Regions from separate parts of the Dokdonia sp. Asnod1-B02 genome, predicted to be linked through region 1. Evidence: riboswitches for the same ligand, from Rfam matches in the RefSeq annotation. Region 1 holds a riboswitch; the other holds the start of a gene.
The links. Region 1 has a riboswitch for thiamine pyrophosphate ahead of thiS (sulfur carrier protein ThiS). Riboswitches for the same ligand answer to the same signal wherever they lie in the genome.

Region 1 (11,452 bases):
TGCATATTGGGCATTACGAAGAGGAAAATCAAAAAACGCAACTATCTAATGGGAAAATTGACACCACTTAATCAAGAAAATCTAGCCGAAATAGGCAAACAAATACCAGTACCTACGTATGATCGTTCGCCAGATAAGGCAGGCATTGTACACATAGGCGTAGGTGGTTTTCATCGCGCTCATCTTGCATACTACGTGCATCAAATCAGACAACTGGGTGAAGCATCAGAATGGGAAATTTGTGGAATAGGCTTGCGCCAAAATGATCAAAAACTTCACGATATTTTCAAGAAACAAGACCATCTCTACACCTTGATGGTTCAGCATCCAGACGGAAAAAAGGAGGCAGAAGTCATTGGCTCCATTGTCGATTTTAAAATGGGCACAGACGACCCAGAGGCTGTCATCACCCGTATGGCAGCACCTGAAACAAAGATTGTATCATTAACCATCACTGAAGGTGGATACAATTTTAATCCTAATACAGGTGAATTCAATTTTGAAAATCCGCAGATTCAGCACGAACTCGCACATCCTGACGACCCAAAAACAGTATATGGTTTTCTTACAGCATCCTTAAAAAGACGTCGTGATGAAGGACTACCTGCTTTTACCGTACTGTCTTGTGACAATATTGAGCATAACGGCAATATGATACAGAAAATGTTGCTCGCTTTCGCGAAAGCGCAAGACCCTACACTAGCACAGTGGATAGAAAAAGAGGTGAGTTTTCCCAATAGTATGGTAGATCGTATCACGCCTGTAACCACGCAAGAAGACATCAAACTACTAGCTGATACTTATGGCGTGGAAGATGAATGGCCCGTTACCTGCGAACCTTTTATACAATGGGTGGTAGAAGATAATTTTTCTAATGGAAGACCCGCTTTTGAAAAAGTAGGCGTCCAGTTTGTACCCGATGTAGTTCCTTATGAGAAAATGAAATTGCGTCTGCTTAACGCTGGGCATTCTGTGTTAGGACTTTTAGGTGTGCTACACGGCCACCCTACTATAGATGTATGTGTACAAGATGAGCTATTCGCACAGTATTTACGTGCCTTTTTTGACGAAGAAGCAACACCAGTTTTAGGTGAGATTAAAGGTATTAATCTAGCAGATTACAAGGATAGTCTGCTAGAACGATTTGGGAATCCTAACATTAAGGATAGTGTAGATCGTATCTGTTCAGAGAGCTCGGCAAAGCTTCCAAAGTTTTTAATTGCAACCATTCAAGAGAATTTAGCTACTGGTGGAAGTATCAAATATGCGACACTTGTTTTAGTAGCTTGGTGTTATTATAGTGACAAACAAGAAAACCAAAACGGGCAAAAACTAGTCATTCAAGACGAAATGAAAGAGGAGTTGCATCAAGCAGCAAAGAAGACTACAGAAGATGCTTTAAGCTTTATAAAGCTGGAATCTATTTTTGGAAACCTTATTGATAACAAAAGATTTACAGATCTATACACGGAGATGGTTAATCGTTTTTACAATGACGTTGATATCAAAAAGTATATGCAAGAATTGTTATAAAGAGCTGTTCTGAGTTGCTTGATACTCATTTTAGTCATTAAAAAGATAAAAGCAGCTCAAGGTGTGGGTTTTAGCTAAGGTAAAGTATAAAATATGTTATAAGAGGAATTGTACACTTTAAAAATCTAGGTAATAGTTATAGGGTGTACATTCTCCTGTATGATATCTTCAAGCGCTTCTTTGTTTATAGGCTTATTGATAATATCACGTATGCCCACATTGCGACATCGATCTTTTACCTCGCTTATTTCTAGTGCTGTTAATGCTATGATGGGAATTTGCTTGTTCTCTGCAGAAATAACTTCTGAGGCTTCAAATCCGTTCATCACGGGCATATTGAGATCCATTAAGATGAGATCAAAATGGGTGTTGTGGTATTCTTTTATAGCTTCTTCTCCATTTACAGCAATGGTACACTTGTGACCAAGCGTTCTTATTAGTTTTTGAGTTACTAGTTGGTTGATCTTATTGTCCTCAACGACTAGTATTTCTAGGCTCTTAGATTCAGAAACCACCGCTCGCTCATCAATCTCATTTGCAACTTCGCATGCTAGGATAAACGAGAATTGCGATCCTACTCCTACTTCACTGGTGACAGATAATTTACTACCCATCACTTTCATTAAGGACTTAACGATAGGCAGTCCAAGACCAATGCCGTATGAGGTGTTTTCTTCTGTATTAGCTTGTTTAAAACTATCAAAAATGATGGCTAGATTTTCTTTAGAGATACCTGTTCCTGTGTCTGAGACTTTAAAAGTGATGCGATCCATGCCTTTTTCTTTTTCAGCTAAACTTACACTGAGCGTTACAGTACCATTTTTTGTGTTTTTAAGCGCATTATCAATGAGTTTTAAAAGAACCTCTGTAAGATTAGTTTCATCTAAGATGTAGTAGCTGGAAATCTCATCTGCAATAGCTAGTCGTAGTTCCGTTTTTTGCTGGTTTGCTAGATAATTTAAGGAGGTGACAATATTCTCTAAGAGGTTATGTAAATGAACCTTCGTACGCTTAATCGTAATGTTGTTAGACTCTACCTCATTAATCTTTAATATGTTATTTACCACCGATTTTAAATGATCTCCAGAGAATTTTAACGCATTTAGAAGACTTTTATTTGTCTTAATAATGGAAGGATTTTCTATAAGCATCTCTGTAATTCCTACCACTCCGTACAAGGGTGTTCTTAAGTCGTGACTAATATTAACTAATAGCTCAGATTTTAATTTGTGAGCGTGTTCTGCTTCATTTTTGGCTTGTAATAGCGCCTTATTATTTTTTTCAAGCGCTAAGAATGATAATCGTCTCTTCCGATTATAAAAGATTAAAAAGGAGGTACTTAAAAATAACAGCGCACCAATGCTTCCAAAGATGATAACGTTGGATTTTAATTGAGATGCTTCGGCTTTTTGTTGGAACTCCTTTACTTTAAAATCTGCTTCAACTTGTTCTATTTGGAGGTTTTTTACCTCATTAAAATCTAAGTCTTTATAATAGAAATGTTTTCTAAGGCTTTCTAGAGCCGCATCATATTCTCCTAGCTCTTGATGTATCTCACTTTTAAAATCATAAATATCTATAAGTTCTCTGGTGAGACTATGCTTCTCTCCTATCTCTAGTGCGTTATTAATAAAGGTGAGCGCCAGTCTATGATCTTCTTTTTGGTTATAATAAATAGCAAAGTTCAACTGTTGCAGGAGCCCGTAGATTGGGTCTTCCTTGTCAATGTTAGGTAACAACGTATCGGCTTCTAGAATGTAAGGATATGCTTTATCTGGATCTTTAAAATTAAGGTACATGCCCGCTATATTGTAATAGGTATAAAAGGAATGCTCATTTTTGCCTGCCTCTAGTGTGTATACGATAGACTTTTCAAAATAAGCAGCAGCCTCGTCTGCCGTGGTAATATCCATTGAGTATATATTACCGAGACCATTGAGTGAAGCTACGTTTACGAAGTAATCATCTGTCTTTTTATCGAGTGCGAGGTTATAGTAATTTTTCGCGGAAGCGAAATCTTTTATAGCTTGATAGGTATTTGCCAGACTCACATAAGCCTTTGCTTGTAAGGTTTTATCCTTTCCTTGATTTGCATATTGCACTGCAGAAGTTGCAAATGTTAATCCATCCTTATAATTCCCGCTTATGTTTTCATCCTTAGATAAGGAAATAAAAATACTGACGCTATCTATAACGTCACTAGCACTATTTTGAGATAAAATAGGTGCACAATAGCAACATACAAGTAGGACTAAAAGTAGCTTGTTTTTCAACTTTAATACATTTGGGGCATTAAAAGATAGCAAAGATTAATTTAAAAGTCACTGGAAAAGACATTATTACGATAAAATGCCACATAATAATAAATATTTGTTACTTCTTTAATTTCAGATGCTTAAATCTACTATTCAGTAATTAGAGGTAAGCTGTTTTAGTCTTGTTTAGAGAAATATACGCTTTACAGAATCCGCATATTATTCAGAATTCAACAACCAAATTTTAAGTAATTCAGAATTATTTACTGTAATTTTTAAGCAGGTAATTTTCAGAGAAAGCGATTTTTTTGCTATATTACAGAGACAACTGCCTAATATTTAAAGTTTTAGAATCCCTATTCATAATTGCAATTTATTTATGTTTTAAACTTTTGAAACATAATTAAGGATCTAGATAAAAATCGTAAATTCTTAGTTATGATACTTGTATTATATTCTTAACTAACCACCGCCCCATATGAATAGTTTTGATATTAATTATTTAATGGTTTCCATATTTACCGCAATCTTTGGCGTTTTTGGAATATACCACTTCGTATCTTATTTAATTTTACGGCATAAAATTTTATGCCATTACTGTATCATTATATTTGGACTTACATTGCATTGGAGTTGGTCACTATTTCCGGAGGGATATCTTCCTGAGGTTATTCAAAAAAATGGATCACTTATCTCTGCAATGACCACCACTTTTGGATTCTTATTGTTTACAACCAATTATTTAAATATTCATCGCGGCAATCATCCTAAAATATCACGCAGTTATACTTTTTTAAAATATACCACAGTTTTAATCCCAATTCTTTTTGTTCTTAATATTCTAACTCTCCATATTCCTTGGTTGCATAGTTCGCTAGTAATGTCTGCAGCGATTACTGCTTTGCTATCCGTATTATTGAATATTTTCTCTGGGATTCGCTTATTTAATGAAGAAAAGTTTAATAAGTACTATTTGTATGCATACTCCCCAATGCTACTCTCCTCAGTCATCTATATAAGCGCATGGTTTTTAAAAGATGCTTATACTGTAGACAAACATTTTATTGTATTAATCACTTCAATTCTCATCACTCTACAACTCATTCTCTTCTCTATTTTAATTGGCTATAAGTTTAAGTCTATTGAAGACGAAAACATAAGAACACAAGTAGAAACTAATAAAATCCTTGCCTTAGAGGTAGACAAGCAGACGAAAGATTTACAAATCGCAAAAAAGGATTTAGAAAGTAAAAACCACGAGCTTGAATCTGTCAATTCTCTTAAGAACAAGCTGTTCTCTTTGCTTACACATGACGTTAGAGGACCGTTACATAATATCGCCCTGCTGGTTAATCTACTTGAAAACCAAATTGAGGATAATGAACTAAAAGAGATCTCACAAAGTCTTAAAAATGAACTGGATGATAGAATTGCTATGGTGAGTGCGTTACTAGACTGGTCATATAACCAGCTAGAGGGAATTAAACTCAATAAAAAGGATTGTGATATTCAAGAAATCTTTACATCTATAGCTAAGCAATATGAACGCTCAGCAAAAGAGAAAGATGTAAAACTATTATTCGAAATTGAAACGCCTACCCTATTTATTGATGAAAATATGTTTAAAGTGGTCTTACGTAATTTGATTTCAAATGCCATAAAATTTAGTACAAAGAATCAAAATGTCATATTATCAAGCAAGAAATGCCCAGATGGTATTGAAATAGGCGTACAAGATTTTGGCGTGGGAATGACAACTAGCTGGCACAAAAATCTTGTTAAAGATTGTATTCCTAAGACAACTTTAGGCACTAAGGGCGAGCAAGGAACGGGTTTTGGACTACTCATCACAAAAGACTTTGTTGAAATGAATGGAGGCGAACTTTTCTGTACAAGTAAACCCAATGAAGGCACTCATTTTGTAATGCGTTTTGCGGTTAGTAATAGCTGATTTATGCTGCATTCTAAGGGTTTATTAGGTATTTTATAAATAAGCAGATTACGTTTCCAATCCCCATAAAAACCTACCATCCAAAACTTAACATTTTATTTTTTTTACATTTTCTCTCGTCTAGTTCAGAATTATTGCTACTTTTAAAGTCTAAACTTTAGGAGTAGCTATTAAATTAGTTTGAGAAAAATCCTTAGAACCTGATTTGGTTAATACCAACGTAGGGAAAAGTTAGAGGTTCTTGCACCACTGCGCACTTCCTCTATTTTTAATTCTATCCTTCTCATTCCTTTATCGTTTATATAACCGAAGCACAATGCTTCATAATTGTATTAAACATGATAAACATAAAGGTCAATCAAACCTCGTATCAATTTCCAGCACAGGTCACACTAGACCAGATTCTCACCCAACTCGACATTTCGGTTAGTGGGATTGCTGTGGCTATTAATGAGCGCATTATTACCAGATCACATTGGGTTTCTACCATTCCTGATGATGGCGATGCGGTGCTTATTATTAAAGCCACACAAGGTGGATAATAGCGACTTCTAGGTACTTCAAGAGTAAAAAAACATCATTAATTAATCCAGAAAGATGAAAAATAGAGACACTGCGCCTAAGCAAGGCGGCATTACCCGAAATCCATTTCCTAATTCAAAAAAAATCTACGTAAATGGTACGATACATCCACAAATTAAAGTGGCTATGCGCGAGATTGCGCTTAGTGATACTGTGGATTCTATGACCAAAAAGAAAACACCTAACGAGCCAGTAACGGTGTATGACACCTCTGGACCATATACAGATCCAAAAAAAGAAATCAATATACACAGCGGTTTAGAGCGCATACGTGAGTCGTGGATTTTGGAGCGCAATAATGTAGAACAATTAGACAGCTACTCCTCTACCTATTGCAATGAGCGTCTTAATGATAAGAGTCTAGATCACATGCGTTTTAAGCTTTTAAAGAAGCCTATGCGTGCAAAAAAAGGTGAGAATGTAACGCAGCTGCATTATGCAAAACAAGGAATCATCACTCCAGAAATGGAGTATATCGCTATTCGCGAAAATCAGCGTATCGATGAGATGACGGAGATTAGAAAGCAACATAAAGGAGAACATTTTGGCGCATCTATTCCTGATAAAATCACGCCAGAATTTGTACGCTCAGAAGTTGCAAGAGGCCGTGCCGTAATCCCATCAAACATCAACCACCCAGAAGCAGAGCCTATGATTTTAGGGCGTAATTTCTTGGTAAAGATTAATGCAAATATTGGAAACTCTGCAGTTACCTCGTCCATTGAGGAAGAAGTAGAAAAAGCTGTGTGGGCATGCCGCTGGGGAGCAGATAATATCATGGATTTATCTACTGGTGAAAACATACATGAGACCCGCGAGTGGATCATACGCAACTCCCCTGTTCCCGTGGGAACAGTTCCTATTTACCAAGCGTTAGAAAAAGTAAATGGCGTTGCCGAAGATCTTACATGGGAGATTTTTAAGGATACCTTAATTGAGCAAGCAGAGCAAGGCGTAGACTATTTTACCATACACGCCGGTGTGTTGTTGCGTTATGTGCCCATGACCGCAAATCGTGTGACCGGTATCGTCTCTCGTGGCGGATCTATCATGGCAAAGTGGTGTCTTGCACATCATAAAGAGAGCTTTTTATATACGCATTTTGAAGATATCTGTGAGATTTTAAAACAATACGACGTTGCCTTTTCATTAGGTGACGGTTTACGCCCAGGATCTGTGGCAGATGCAAATGATGAGGCACAATTTGCTGAGCTAGAAACACTAGGCGAACTTACACAAATCGCTCGTAAGCATGATGTTCAGTGCTTTATAGAAGGTCCTGGTCACGTACCGATGCACATGATTAAGGAAAATATGGAAAAGCAAATCGAACTTTGCGATGAAGCTCCTTTTTACACCTTAGGGCCGCTTACCACAGATATTGCGCCTGGATATGACCATATTACCTCAGGTATTGGTGCTGCCATGATAGGCTGGTATGGTTGTGCGATGTTGTGCTACGTTACTCCAAAAGAACACCTTGGATTACCCAATAAAGAAGACGTGCGCGTTGGTGTGGTTACATACAAACTAGCGGCGCATGCTGCAGATCTGGCCAAAGGTCACCCAGGTTCACAACATCGAGATAATGCGCTGAGTATGGCACGTTTTGAGTTTCGCTGGGAAGATCAGTTCAATCTAGGTCTCGATCCAGAGCGCGCTCGTGAGTATCACGATGAAACCTTACCAGCTGCAGGAGCAAAAGTGGCTCACTTCTGCTCAATGTGCGGACCAAAATTCTGCTCCATGAAAATTTCTCAAGAAGTCCGCGATTTTGCTGCTGTAAATGACATAGTCGATAACGAGGTCATCCAAAAAGGAATGGAAGAAAAGTCTAAAGAATTTAAAGCCAAAGGTTCCGAAGTATATCTGTAAAAAGATGTGGGAGTTCCCACGCTGCAAAAGCGTGGGCAGGCTTTCCACTACAATCTTTTGCCAGAAAAAGGCAAAAGGATTTTCATTACAATCCTTAACTCAAAAACATGATCATCGTACTATCACCAGAAAATGATATCCCTAATGAAATAGAAATAATCAACAAGTTATTTAAACAAGGATTAGCATGCTATCATGTAAGAAAACCACATAAAAATTATGAGGAATATTGCGCCTATATACAACAGATTGATACGGTATTTCATGACAGGATTGTAGTGCACGATCATCATATGATAATCAACGAATTCAATCTAAAAGGAATCCATTTTAAGGAACAGCATCGCATAGATCACATAGATAATCCTGGTAAGTATTTTAAAGGATTAAACATGTTCGGAAAAACGATAAGCTCTTCTTTTCATGATTTGCAAGCCTTAGAAGACTGCTATTTTGAATTTGATTATCACTTTTTGAGTCCTGTGTTTAATTCCATATCAAAGGAAGGTTATAAAGGCCGTGGCTTTGATGTAAATAACAGTGATAAAACAATCATCGCCCTAGGCGGAATCCGCCCAGAAAATGTAGCACAAGTCAAACAACTAGGCTATAACGGAATTGCTGTTTTGGGAAGTATTTGGAAAGCAGAGAATCCTCTAGCTAGCTTTAGAAAAATGAAACAAGCTTTTTGAGAATAGTAACATCAGGAAAGCACATATAACCATGTATAAAACAGCTCGCGTTAAGGATTGAGCGGTTAGACTGCGCTCACCGCAGGCTATACTAAGATTAGAGGATATTTCAAACGCATGAAAGTGATATTTAGAGGACTAAAAAGATAACAATAAAACAGTTCGCGTTAAGGATTGAGCGGTTCGACTGCGCTCACCGCAGGCTATATGTTTGAGCTCTTTTTATGAATATTTCGTTAATAAAAAAGCGAGTAGCGAAAGCCTGACCTGAAAGGGAACGCCAAAATAAAGAGTAAAATATAGCATTGAAAACAAACAATTACATATTAACCATTGCAGGCCTAGACCCATCAAGTGGCGCAGGAATCACTTCAGATATTAAAACATTTGAAGCGCACCGGCTATACGGTTTATCAGTGTGCACCGCAGTTACGGTTCAAAATGACATCGATTTTAAAGAATGTGTGTGGATAGACAAAGCTGTGATTATTTCGCAAATAGAAACGCTTTTTGAACGGTTTGAAATATCCGTAGTGAAGATTGGTATTATTCAATCTTGGGAAGTGCTCTCTCTTGTTTTGGATAGCTTACATACGCTTAATCCTGTAATAAAAATCATTGTAGATCCCATCATAAAGGCGAGCGCTGGTTTTGATTTTCATAGCCTCGAGCATCAAGATATTTTTGACAAGATATGGTCACAATGTTATATGATTACTCCTAATTACGAGGAAATACAGCAGCTATATCCACACCTTAATATTAAAGAAACTATAACACACATAAGTAGCTTCACAAACATTCACTTAAAAGGTGGACATAGAAATGATAAAACAGGATGGGACGTGCTTTACCACAGTAAAACGGTTGTAAAAAATATTGCTCCAAAGGCAGAAAAGGTGTTACTGAAACACGGAAGCGGTTGTGTGCTTTCGGCCGCGCTGGCGAGTAATATTTTGTTGCAGCAAGGTATAGAAGAAGCCTCGATAAACGCAAAATATTATACCGAAGCCTTTTTAAACTCAACCGATAACTTACTGGGACAACACAGTTACCCAACACTAAAAATTAAGTCGTAATGATACCAAAACTACATTATATCTCTCAAGGTAATACTCCAGAAACGCATCTTGATAACATACAGAACGCTTGTATTCATGGCGCAACACTGGTGCAACTCCGCTTAAAGAATGTCTCTTTAGATCAGGTATTAATTACAGCAAAAGAAGCGCGAGCAATAACCGCACAATACGGCACAAAACTCATCATCAATGATAATTATGAAGTAGCAAAAGAGGTAAAAGCAGATGGTGTGCATTTAGGAAAAACCGACTCCTGCCCTACTGTCGCTAGAGCGCATTTATACTCTTGGCAAATTATAGGTGGCACAGCAAATACGCTAGAAGACTGTCAATCATTGATGGACAAAGGTGTGGATTATATAGGCCTTGGTCCCTTACGATTTACAACTACCAAAAAGAATTTAAGTCCGGTTTTAGGTTATAATGGCTATCACCAAATTACAGATACATTAAAAACTAAAACTCCCATTATTGCAATCGGAGGAATCACAATCGACGACCTAACAGATCTAATAAAAACAGGCATTCATGGAATCGCTGTATCTGGAGAAATCACTAGTGATTTTACAAAAATAGATGCCTTGCAACAATCACTAGGAGCATCATTAATAGAAGAACAACGCCATACATTTGAATAATATATGAACGATATTTTAAAAATAGCCGACAAGGAATTCAGCTCACGATTATTTACTGGAACGGGAAAATTTAGCGCAGATCATTTAATGAGAGAGGCTTTGATAGCATCTGAAAGCGAACTAATAACCGTTGCTCTAAAGCGTGTAGATGTTGCTAATGAGGAGGATACTATGCTTCAAAGCATTATGCGTCCCCATGTGAATATACTTCCCAACACTTCTGGAGTAAGAACTGCAACAGAAGCAGTTTTTGCAGCGCAACTAGCGCGTGAGGCACTAGAGACTAATTGGATTAAACTAGAAATTCATCCAGATCCCAAATACCTATTACCAGACCCTATAGAAACCCTCAAAGCCGCCGAAGAGCTTGTAAAGTTAGGTTTTGTAGTCATGCCATACATACATGCAGATCCTGTGTTATGTAAAAGGCTGGAAGATGTGGGTGTACAATGTGTAATGCCTTTAGGAGCACCCATAGGCACTAATAAAGGAATAAAAACGGTAGACTTTCTAGAAATTATCATTGAGCAAAGTAATTTACCTGTAATTGTAGATGCCGGTATTGGTAGTCCGTCGCATGCGGCTTATGCCATGGAGTTAGGAGCTGATGCTGTTTTAGTAAATACTGCCATCGCAGTGTCTAAAAATCCTGTAGCTATGGCAAAAGCATTTAAAATGGCAGTAAAGGCTGGTCGCATAGCTTACACTGCAAAACTAGCTCCGGTAAAAACATATGCAGAAGCTAGCAGCCCACTGACTTCTTTTCTTAATTAAAACAACTAGTTATGTCTTTTAAAAATACTTTTGACACCTATGATTGGGATACTGTAGAAAAAGAAATCTA
Region 2 (11,452 bases), 1.5 Mb from region 1:
TTCTATCACAGTATTATTTCTAATGGATTGCAGCCTGTTTGTATAATTAAACCCAGCATTTAAGAAAGTTCCCTTAAATAGGCTAAATTTACTATAGGTAATTCTCGCACTATGATATAACTCATTTTCTAGCCGCTCATTACCTGCAAATACTTGATTAAAGGAGCTAAGCCTCAATCTATTTGCAAACTGGCTTGCTTCTCCAAAACGTGAGTTGAGATTGTAGCGCAATTTTACTTTATGAGAGCTGTTAAGTTCCCAGTCTACGCTGAGCTCTGGAAGTACTACAGTTTTTCCAGTTTGACGAAGCTCGGTGTCTAGCTGCTTTATTTTCCAATCATAATAGTGATAGAAGATACCAGGTTTAAATATAAATTTACCTGCTTTTGCTTTGTATTGCATCCCTGCATAGGTGTCAGAAAGGCGATAGTCTAGGTCATTATTAAATCCAGCAGCGGTAAAGTTATTAGTATTATTTTCTAGCTCTTGAGAGTCGCTAGTATCATATTGCTGATCAATGTAGCGTATGCCAGCTTCTGGGTAGATGTGGTGAAAACGTTGTAACACCCAGTAGTGCTTTACATTAAAGTTGAGGTCATGCCCCTTGTTTTTGCGCACTTGGTCAAGCAGGATAGCATCACCAGTGTTTTCTATAGGAATGATACCTGTAAAAATAGGTCTATTAAAATTCCAATCTCCTCGAGTATCAGTATCTACATATTTATGACTTAGATTTATAGATGTAGTATGCTTGGGAGTAAATTGTTTATTGACACTTAATTTTTGCGTAATATCTGAAGAGCTTGGAATGTTTTTTTGATTTAAAAAGGTGCTCTCTGTAGCTGTAAATGAATCCAAAGAAGAGTTTCCCTCACCACTATTAGTTTTTAAGAATACTTCATAGTTCATATTAAGGTTTTCTTCTCCCATGTAGCGTAAAGAAGCTTTAGTAAGACTAAAAAACAAGCTGTTCTCTTGAGTTGTCGTTCGCTGTTCATCTATGTTTTGACCAGATAAATAGGTAATACTATTTTCTTGACGCGTTTTTAAGTCGCCACCAGATAGGATGGTATAACCACTAAGGTCAAGTTGAGGAGTTAAGGCCTGGTTTATAGATAATGCCCCAAAGTTATTGCGATTAAAGGTAAAGTCACGTTGTGATAAGAATCGTGCAAACTCATCATTATATAATTTAAAATAGGCACTAGGATCTTCTGCTAGGCGAGAAAAGCCTCCCTCAAAATCAATATAATCTTGAGTGGTAAATGACTTTTTATCTATATTATTAAAGTCACCTATAACGTTCACACTCGTTTTTGGACTATAATAAAATAAGGTAGGGTGCAAGAGATAGCGGTCTTCTATACCTCCGCCCGCTTCTAGTTCTCCAAAGGCAAACTTCTTTTTGCCATCTTTAAGTTTAATATTAAGAGCCAGTTGCTCGCTATCACTTAATCCCTTTAAGAATGATACCTCATTATAATTATCTAGCGCCTCTATTTCATCTATGACTCCAGCGGGAATATTATTAACTCCTAGTTTTTCATCACCCGTAAAGAATTCTTTTCCATCTACAAGAAGTTTGGTTACTTCTTTCCCATTTACCGTAACATTTCCCGCGCGGTCTACATCTAGTCCAGGTAATTTTTTAAGCACGTCACGTAGTTTACGTTCTTCACCCGTTAAGAATTTTTCTGGGCGGTACGTGATGGTGTCTTCTCGTATTTTAATGGGTGTGCGCTCTGTGAGAATAATTTCTTCAAGGCTTTGGGTAGATGGTGTAAGAGTGATATTTCTCGTGGTATCTTGTGATAACTTTATGGTGTCTTTATAAGTAGTAAATCCCAGATAGCTAATCTCCATTAAATAAGAGATGTCCTCCTTAAGAGTAACTTGATAAAAACCCTCTTGATCTGTGATGGAGAAACGTACTTTATCTTCGTTTTGAATAGTAGGGAAGAAGAGGATGTTTGTATTAGGTAAAGGACTTTGCAGGGTGTCCAGTGTTTTGCCATTTAATACAACAGTTTGAGCAAAAGAAGAAAGTCCCACTAATAAAAGTAGGACTGTATATACATGAATTTTAAAATTTTTGTGCTGCAAATTTTTTTAATTTCCCCCCTCCCTCAAGGATTGTAAATAGAGGTTTATTTATAAATTTAATTTTTACGATTTATCATCTTCTCGTATAATTTTTTAGATATATCAAGATAAGTATTATAAGTTATGTATTTACCTTTTTTTGGGAACTCAATAATATCATTATCAATTATATTCAATTGAATATTTGTTGCAGTGTATTCAATATTGTCAATTTGAAGACTTAGGATTAAGCCAGGAAATCCACCATAACCAATTGGACCGAAAGAAGAGTTCAATTCAGGTGAAAACCATGCAATAATTTTTTGTTCAAAAAGACCAGTGGGGTTTTCTATGGTTCTAGTAGTAGTAGCTCTATAACATAAATAATTATTTATAGTTTTTGAGTTATTATCTAGAATCCAATTTAAGTTTTTATACTCAGTAGTGTAATCAACTACGTAGTTTTCTCCAAAATATTCAATATAATGAAGTGATTTGTTCTTTTTGTCAGAAGCATACACCCCATTTCCGCCACCTATTCGAAGTGCAGTATTCAAATTTTTAGAAAGTCCATCATCTAAGAAGTCATCCATTTTAAATATAGATTCTTCTTTATTGTATCTCAAAGTGAACGAGAGCTTTTCGAAGGAAGAATTTATGGCCGCAACTTTTTTTATGTTTTGTTTTCCAGAATCATCTATTAAGAGCCTTTTGCTATAGGTTACTATTGACTGTTGTGAATGTATTACAAAAAATGATAAGCCGAAAAGTAAGCTAAATATTAATTTCATTTACAAATAATTTAATAGGGATAATAAACTTTTATCATCCCCATTGATTCTTAATATATTTATTGTTCTGCAGCTTTGCAAAGCATGTCCCATTGATTCATAACTTCCAAATAAGTGTTGAAGTCATATTGTACTCCTAATTGCTCTTCTTCATATGCCACAGCATCATGAGCAAATTGCGTACAATCTGAAATTATTACATTAGCAAATCCAGAGTTCGTTAAGCATATAGTGAGTAAAGCGGTTAAAATTATTTTTTTCATATTTTAGTTTTAAGTGGTTTTAGTTTTTAGCTTGATCGCATAAATCATACCATGCGAGAAATGCGTAGTTATATTCAGTAAAAGTCATAGGGCCAAAGGTGTCCATCTCTAGTTGAATGCCTTCTTGAGCAAAATCAACACAGTCTTCACCTTGTTCTTCTTTAAAGTCATTTATATTTGTGGCAAATGCATTAAATGAAATAAAAGAGGAAACAATTAGAAATAAAATTTTCTTCATAATATATTGGTTTTTAGATTAATGAGTTTCAAACCTAAAAAAAAAAAAACGAACAAACAAAGAAAAATCTTACAAATAGTTTAGAAAGTTAGAAATATTATTAATTGAATAGCAGGTGTTTATGTTTCTAAAACTCCCTTTTTATAACCTCTACAAGCTCTTTAAACTCACCATCGCTAAGCGTCACTTTTTTCTTAAACTGGATATCTTCCATAGTTTGTAGTGGTACAAGGTGTACGTGCACGTGAGGAACTTCAAGACCTATTACAGAAACGCCTACGCGTTTACAAGGCACTGCTTTTTCTAGTACGATAGCAACCTTACGAGAAAATAGCATGAGGTCGAGATATTCTTGTTCCTCAAGATCAAATATTTTATTTACCTCTTTTTTAGGAATACAAAGTATATGTCCTTTTGCATTAGGATTTACATCCAGAATAGCGATGTGTTTATCATCTTCGGCAACGATGTGTCCTGGAATTTCTTTATTTATAATCTTCGTGAAAATGCTTGGCATAATTTGAAATTGAAATTGAAACTGAACTCGAACAAGCTCCTTATTTACTATTTTTAATTCTGGTGACGATTATTCTTATGAGTTGATCGTTTTCATTTCTAAGCGATGCGAGATTGTCTTCGGATAATATATTTGCTTTAACTAGAATGTTGAGATTGCGCATGCTTTCTCTTAGTTCTTTTAAACAAATTCTAAGTTTGTGAACTTTATCGTTAGTAGTTCCCGCCCCTAAGGCTTCTCCATAGTTTAAAGCAGATGAGCAAGATGATCTTATCAATTGTTTTGCGAGATATTCTGCAGCAAATGAAGATGGTTTTTTACTGTAAAGTATAATAACCGCAGCAGCAAAATCTTCCAGTCGTTCACTCAAATCGAAAGGTTTATCGCTCATATTATAATTCTTTAGCCATCTTCATTTTTCAACTTCTCGTTCAACTTCAACTTCAACTTCAACTTCAAGTTCTACTTAGTCCCTTGAGATAGAAACAATGTCAAATTTCATCACGCCACTTGGCACTTGAATTTCGGCTACTTCACCTACTTCCTTGCCTAGCAGTCCTCTACCTATAGGTGAGTCTACAGAGATGAGGCCCTTTTTAATGTCGGCTTCATTTTGAGCTACTAGTTTGTAGGTCATCATAGCGCCATTTATTTGATTTTTAATCTTGACGCTAGAGTGTACTAGTACTTTAGAAGTGTCCAGCTGTGACTCGTCAATGATACGTGCATTTGAGGCTAGGTTTTCTAGTTTAGCAATACGCATTTCTAGCATACCTTGCGCTTCCTTTGCGGCATCATATTCGGCATTCTCACTTAAATCTCCTTTGTCACGAGCATCTGCAATGTCTTGCGACGCCTTTGGGCGCTCTACATCGCGTAGTTGATTTAGTTCGTCCTTAAGCTTTTTTAAGCCCTCTGGTGTATAATAATTTACCTTACTCATAATAGATCCGGTTTAAGTATAATTAGTTTAAAAATGTTGTCATTTTATGCATACACATAAAAAAAGTCCCTCTTCGGGACGTGTCTCACGAATATACAAAATATTTTAAATCCTTTACCGTTTTATGGTACCTTGCGAGCCTAAATTATTGAAATCACGCTTTCGCGAAAGCGTAAAAAAAATACTTCTATGCGTCAGATATTGACCTTTGTTATTCTTATTGTCTTTTGTTTTTCATGCACAAATAGTGATGATGGAAACCAGCGTAATCCTTTCTTACTAGATGTGAACTTTTCTACGCAATTGAGCGCTATCCAAGTACTAGATTTAGAAATCCCAAGTAACCCTATCTATGTTCAAAATGGAGGTATACGTGGTCTTTTTGTTATTAATACAGGTAGCAGCATTGTTGCGTGGGAAGCATCAGATCCTAACCATGCGCCTAATGATTGCTCACTTATGGTCATAGATGGTATCAATGTAAAATGCCAGTGTGATGATGATAATAGTTACAACCTCTTTACTGGGCAGTCTAATAATGAAGTGCTAGAATACACAATGCTTAATTACCGAGTAAATGCTTCTGGTAATAGCATCACCGTATTTAACTAAAAGTAAAAAAAGAAGCCGACTCAAAAGAGGCGGCTTCTCACTTACAATTTGTAGTTCAGTCCCCCAACTGATTACACATTGTTTAATTTTAGTGTCTTAAATATAGCGAAAATTAAATAATAAGGTCGTTTATCCCTTAAAATTTAAGTGTAGCTCCTACTAAGAAGTTAATTCCCGCCTGCGGATAATAGCCCGCTCCTTCAATTGTTGTAATCTCATTAGGTACTGAGAAATCATCATCATAGGTGAAGAAATACCCGTTAGACACATAGTCTATATTAAAGATGTTGTTTACTAATCCGTTAAGGATAATTGATTTAAAAACAGACACATCCTTTATCTCATAACTTATATTTAAATCATTTGTAAAGTAACTGTCTAGCTTTGAAAAGTCGCTATCGATGTTCCCTAGATATTGTTCTCCTACATATTTTGATAAGAAGCTCAATCTTAGATTTTCTGCAGGTTTATAGCTTATGGTGTTACCCACTACTACATCTGGAGAATAAGAGATATTTGTATTGCCTAGGTTTGTTAATACACCATCTCTTTCAAAAACGAAGTCTTTGTTTTTATTTGTACTTAGCGCCAGGTTAGGTTGTATCATTAACTTATCAGTAATCGCAACTGCAGCATCTATTTCAATACCTACTCTATAACTCTCACCACTGTTTGCACGTATAGGTGCTCCTACATCATCTAGCGCTCCAGTAAGAACTAGCTGGTCACGATATCCCATATAATATCCATTTACATTAAGCGACACGCGGCTCGTGTTGTATCTCCATCCTAATTCCCAGTCGTTAAGACGCTCTGGACGCGGTGCTCCGTTTTCAAAATCTGTACGGTTAGGTTCGCGATTTGCTCTTGCAAAAGATGCATATAATTGGTTTTCGCTGTCTATTTTATAAGAAAGACCTGCTTTCGGGTTAAAGAAACTATAGTCTTCGTCTACAATAAATTCGGCAACGTCAGAGTTGATTCCGTCTGTAGTGTATGAGATAAAGCGCTGCTGTAGGTCTAAGTATCCACTCCATTTAGAATTGAAGCGGTAGTTCGCTTTCGCGAAAGCAGAAAATTCTTTTTTCTTTCCAGTCCCGAAGTAATAGTTGTCACCAGTCTCACTATCACTAGCAAAACGCGCCCAAATCACTTCGCCAAAATGGTCTCCATCATAAATACTACCGTAAGCACCACCTACAAAGTCAATCTTGTTGTCCTTGTAATTTGCTGTCGCACTTGCCACATAGAAGTCATTGTCTAACCAGCGACGTCTTATAATATCTGATGTTTCTATGGTTTCACTACCTATAACTACTGGGGCAATGCTGTAAAATGCAAGATCTTCATCCTCCTTGTATTCTTCAAAAAAGCCTCTACCATAGGTGTAGTTTATACTGAGCTGTGTGCTCCAGTTATTGTCATAACGCTGGTTCCAGTGCAGTTGGTAATGATCCTGCTTGTAATCATCTACTTGATTCTCGTGAAAGCGTGTTTCACCATTCTCATCTGTAAACTGTCCTGCAGGGTTGAAGGTTCTATCTTCGGCTAGTGTCTCAGCATCTATACCAAACCAAGATTGGTATGTAACTTCAGACCCTGCAAAGTTGATAAGCTTGATAAGCGTATTATCATCCTTATAGGCTGCTTGCAAAAAGTAAGATTTAAGATCAGATGACGCACGGTCGATGTAACCGTCAGACTTAATCTGCGATAAACGACCAGATATCTCTATGTGATCGTTAAGCAAGCCTGTGCTAAATTTTACATTATGACGTCGCGTACCAAAAGACCCAAAAGAGTTAGAAATCTCACCATATGCCTCGTTAGAAATTGCATCTGTAAGAATATTAAGACTTGCTCCAAAGGCTCCAGGTCCATTAGTAGAAGATCCTACACCACGTTGTAACTGTAAACTCTCTACAGAAGAGCTGAAGTCTTGAAGATTTACAAAGAACGTCGTTGCACTCTCTGCATCATTGTATGGGATTCCATTTATAGTAACATTGATGCCTTGATTACCCGTACCGCGCACTCTAAAACCTGTGTAGCCTATTCCTGCACCTGCATCTGAGGTTGTTACTACACTTGGTAAAAAGTTGAGCTGCGTAGCAATGTCTTGTCCTAAGTTGCGCTCTGCAATTTGTTTTTTTGTAAGGTTGGAATGCGTAATTGGTGAGTCGGCTTTTACTCGTACAGAACGAACTAAAACTTCATCAAGTGACTCTACTTTTGTAGTGTCTACCACTGTTTTCTCTTGTGCACTAGCTGTAATTCCTGCAAGCGCAATCATACTCAATAGGATCTTTTTCATCCGTATATGGTTTAGTTACGAATACAAAGGGCAAATATTCTAAATAAGTTAGCATTTACATACCTGTGCCGTGAGCACATATTGAAGAGGGTGCACCATAGTGCTTCTCAAGAGAAATATGGTAACACTAGAAAAGCTAATTTGTATAGCGTTATCTGGAAAGACATGTTCCTCATTCCTAAACAGCATTACCTGTTCTAGGTTCAATGGGTATAATCTCAGCTTCGTGAAAAGCACCCCTTTGAGATTTTGCAAAGATATACTAGAGTTTTTAATTAAGATATTATAAAGAAAAAATAAATCCGCTTACTGTATTTTTAAACTGACTAGAATTCTCTAGTCCTAAGAAAACAATAAAACGATGCATATTTTGATTTACGGAGCCGGTGGCGTGGGGGGATTCTTTGGAGGGAAACTCGCACTTGCTGGAAATAAAGTAACCATGATTGCTAGAGGAGAACACCTCAAGGCGATACAAGAAAATGGACTACAAGTAAAAAGTATAACAGGAGACTTTAAAGCGACTCCGTATCTAGCAACAGATGATCTTAGTAAGATTGAAACGCCAGATCTAGTCATCTTTGGAGTGAAGTCATATCAAATAGAGAGCGCTGTAAAAGATATATTGCAATATTGTGATGAAAATACATTATACCTCCCTTTGCAAAACGGAGCAAGTAACGTAGAGGTCCTTAATTCGGTGGTACCTAAATCACAAGTGCTCGCAGGACTTTGCCGTATGATAAGTTTTATTGAAGCGCCAGGAGTGATCTCTAATCCAGATATAGCGCCTGCAATACTCTTTGGAGAGCAGGATAATAGTAAGACAGGGCGCCTAGAAAAAATAGTGTCCGTATTTACAGATGCAGGAATTAATGCGGCTGTCCCAGATAATATTCAAGTAGCCATCTGGCAAAAGTTTCTTTTTATCACAACCATAAGCGCCATAGGTGGATTAACAAGAGTACCTATAGGCGTGATGAGAGAGCAGCCCTATATAAAAGAACTGATGCGCAAGACCGCGCAAGAAGTATTTGAGGTGGCAAAAGCAAAAGGAATCATACTCTCAGAGAAAACTATTGAAAATATGTTTGAAGCCATTAGTAAACAAGCGCATGAGACCACAGCTTCCACTCAGCGCGATATCATGGCTGGAAAACCTAGCGAACTAGAAAACTTCAATGGTTATATCGTGAAGGAAGGTAAAAGACTAGGTGTGCCTACACCCGTAAATGAGATGATTTATGAACTGCTATTACCTCAAGAACAACAGGCAAGAAAATAGTCATTTCGACAGAGCGTAGCGACTAGAAATCACATTACGATAAGCAAGCAAGAGTGAGTATTATAATGATAACCAAAGCATGTTATTACCTACTATATAATTCCCCATAATTAATTGTAAATTTGCCCCCTTAAATGAGGAAGAGCACGCTTTCGCGAAAGCGTATAAATAATACATATACCATGAAATACCACTTTAACGAGATAGAAGCCAGATGGCAACAATACTGGGCAGATAAAGGCACTTTTCACGCGTCAAATAACAGTGATAAGCCTAAATATTATGTGCTTGATATGTTTCCTTATCCTTCTGGGGCAGGGCTTCACGTGGGTCACCCGCTTGGGTATATTGCAAGTGATGTGTACTCGCGTTACAAGCGTTTAAAGGGGTTTAATGTGTTGCATCCACAGGGATATGATTCTTTTGGGTTACCTGCAGAGCAGTATGCAATCCAGACCGGGCAGCATCCTGCGGTGACTACAAAGGTGAATATTGAGGGCGGTGTAGATAATCAAGGAAATGTGATTGCCGGTTATAGAAAACAGCTGGATAAAATTGGCTTTTCTTTTGATTGGAGTCGTGAGGTGCGTACCTCAAATCCTGAATACTATAAATGGACGCAGTGGATTTTTACAGAGCTTTTTAATTCTTGGTATAATAAGGATGCAGATAAAGCCGAAGCGATAGAAACGCTGGTTTCCGCTTTCGCGAAAACTGGAAATGCCGAGGTAAACGCTGCCTGTGATGATAATATCGCACCATTTACTGCAGAGCAGTGGAATGCATTTACAGAAAAAGAACAACAAGATATATTATTACAATATCGCCTTACCTATCTCGCAGAAACGGAAGTAAACTGGTGCCCAGCACTTGGAACCGTACTTGCAAATGATGAGATTGTAAACGGAGTTTCTGAGCGTGGCGGTCATACGGTGATACGCAAGAAAATGACACAATGGTCTATGCGTATTTCTGCTTATGCAGAGCGTTTAATCCAAGGACTTGAAGGAATAGACTGGAGCGAATCAATAAAAGAAACACAGCGCAACTGGATAGGAAAATCTGTAGGAGCGATGGTTACGTTCTCTCTTAAAGATCATGCCGAAAGTGTAGCGGTGTTTACGACACGCCCTGATACGATATTTGGAGTGTCTTTCATGACACTAGCTCCAGAACATGAGTTAGTAGCTCAGATTACAACTCCAGAACAAAAAGAAGCTGTAGAAGCATACATTGAAAAAACAGCAAAGCGTTCTGAACGTGAGCGTATGGCAGATGTAAAAACTATCTCAGGTGTATTTACTGGTGCATATGCAGAGCATCCTTTTACAAAGGAACCTATTCCAGTATGGATAGGAGATTATGTACTTGCTGGTTATGGAACAGGAGCCGTGATGGCAGTTCCTTGTGGTGATCAACGTGATTATGACTTCGCAGAGAAATTTGATATTGCAATTCCTAACGTTTTTGAAGGCGTAGATATTTCAGAAGAAGCTTTTTCAGACAAGGCAACTACGGTTATCACAAACTCAGATTTCTTAAACGGATTAAAATATAAGAAAGCTGTAAAACTTGCGATTTACGAGTTAGAAAAAATAGGCGCAGGAGCAGGTAAAACAAACTATAGATTGCGTGATGCGGTGTTTAGCCGCCAGCGTTATTGGGGAGAACCATTCCCAGTGTATTATGAGAACGGAATCCCAAAGATGATTGACGTTGCTCATTTACCTATTAAACTTCCAGAAGTAGAAAAATATCTACCTACAGAAGAAGGCGAGCCACCATTAGGCCGTGCAGATGTGTGGGCTTGGGATACTAAGAATAACAAAGTAGTATCTAACGATCTTGTCACTTCGAGCGCAGACCAGAAGTCTCAAAACGGAATTTACCCGCTAGAACTCAACACCATGCCCGGATGGGCGGGAAGTAGCTGGTATTTCTTTAGGTATATGGAGAAAGCACAGCGTGATGAAGTCTTTGCTTCAAAGGAGGCAATGGATTACTGGGGTAATGTAGATTTATATATAGGGGGATCTGAGCACGGAACTGGGCACTTATTGTACTCACGTTTCTGGGTGAAGTTCTTAAAAGATAGAGGACACGTAAGTGTAGATGAGCCGTTCCAAAAGATGATCAACCAAGGGATGATTTTGGGGACTAGTGCTTTTGTGTATAGAGAGGAAGGAACGAGTAAATTTCTTTCTGCTGGGTTGTTAGAAGGAAAATCTTATCAAGCAATCCACGTAGACGTTTCCTTAGTCAACGCATCAGATGAACTAGATGTAGAAGCTTTCAAGAACTGGCGTGAAGAATTTAAAAACGCAGAGTTTATCTTAGAAGATGGCGTTTATAAAGTAGGCCGCGAGGTTGAAAAAATGTCTAAGTCTAAGTACAACGTAGTAAATCC

Region 2: another riboswitch for thiamine pyrophosphate. It lies ahead of ACJJVU_RS02695 (TonB-dependent receptor); the one in region 1 lies ahead of thiS (sulfur carrier protein ThiS).

Annotation. Positions count from the first base shown of each region.
Region 1 covers NZ_JBEFNW010000002.1:2,095,010-2,106,461, forward strand. The annotation lists gene ACJJVU_RS09605 (purine-cytosine permease family protein) at 1-49, shown strand, start outside; gene ACJJVU_RS09610 (mannitol dehydrogenase family protein) at 49-1,533, shown strand; gene ACJJVU_RS09615 (response regulator) at 1,659-3,806, opposite strand; gene ACJJVU_RS09620 (ATP-binding protein) at 4,267-5,739, shown strand; TPP riboswitch at 5,889-5,983, shown strand; gene thiS (sulfur carrier protein ThiS) at 6,078-6,281, shown strand; gene thiC (phosphomethylpyrimidine synthase ThiC) at 6,337-8,196, shown strand; gene ACJJVU_RS09635 (thiamine phosphate synthase) at 8,304-8,888, shown strand; gene ACJJVU_RS09640 (hydroxymethylpyrimidine/phosphomethylpyrimidine kinase) at 9,194-9,967, shown strand; gene thiE (thiamine phosphate synthase) at 9,967-10,608, shown strand; gene ACJJVU_RS09650 (thiazole synthase) at 10,612-11,382, shown strand; gene thiH (2-iminoacetate synthase ThiH) at 11,394-11,452, shown strand, end outside.
Region 2 covers NZ_JBEFNW010000002.1:576,742-588,193, forward strand. The annotation lists gene ACJJVU_RS02655 (outer membrane beta-barrel protein) at 1-2,103, opposite strand, end outside; gene ACJJVU_RS02660 (GLPGLI family protein) at 2,160-2,873, opposite strand; gene ACJJVU_RS02665 (hypothetical protein) at 2,933-3,136, opposite strand; gene ACJJVU_RS02670 (hypothetical protein) at 3,156-3,374, opposite strand; gene ACJJVU_RS02675 (HIT family protein) at 3,502-3,891, opposite strand; gene ACJJVU_RS02680 (four helix bundle protein) at 3,932-4,282, opposite strand; gene greA (transcription elongation factor GreA) at 4,358-4,834, opposite strand; gene ACJJVU_RS02690 (hypothetical protein) at 5,024-5,446, shown strand; gene ACJJVU_RS02695 (TonB-dependent receptor) at 5,583-7,760, opposite strand; TPP riboswitch at 7,920-8,011, opposite strand; gene ACJJVU_RS02700 (ketopantoate reductase family protein) at 8,122-9,045, shown strand; gene leuS (leucine--tRNA ligase) at 9,228-11,452, shown strand, end outside.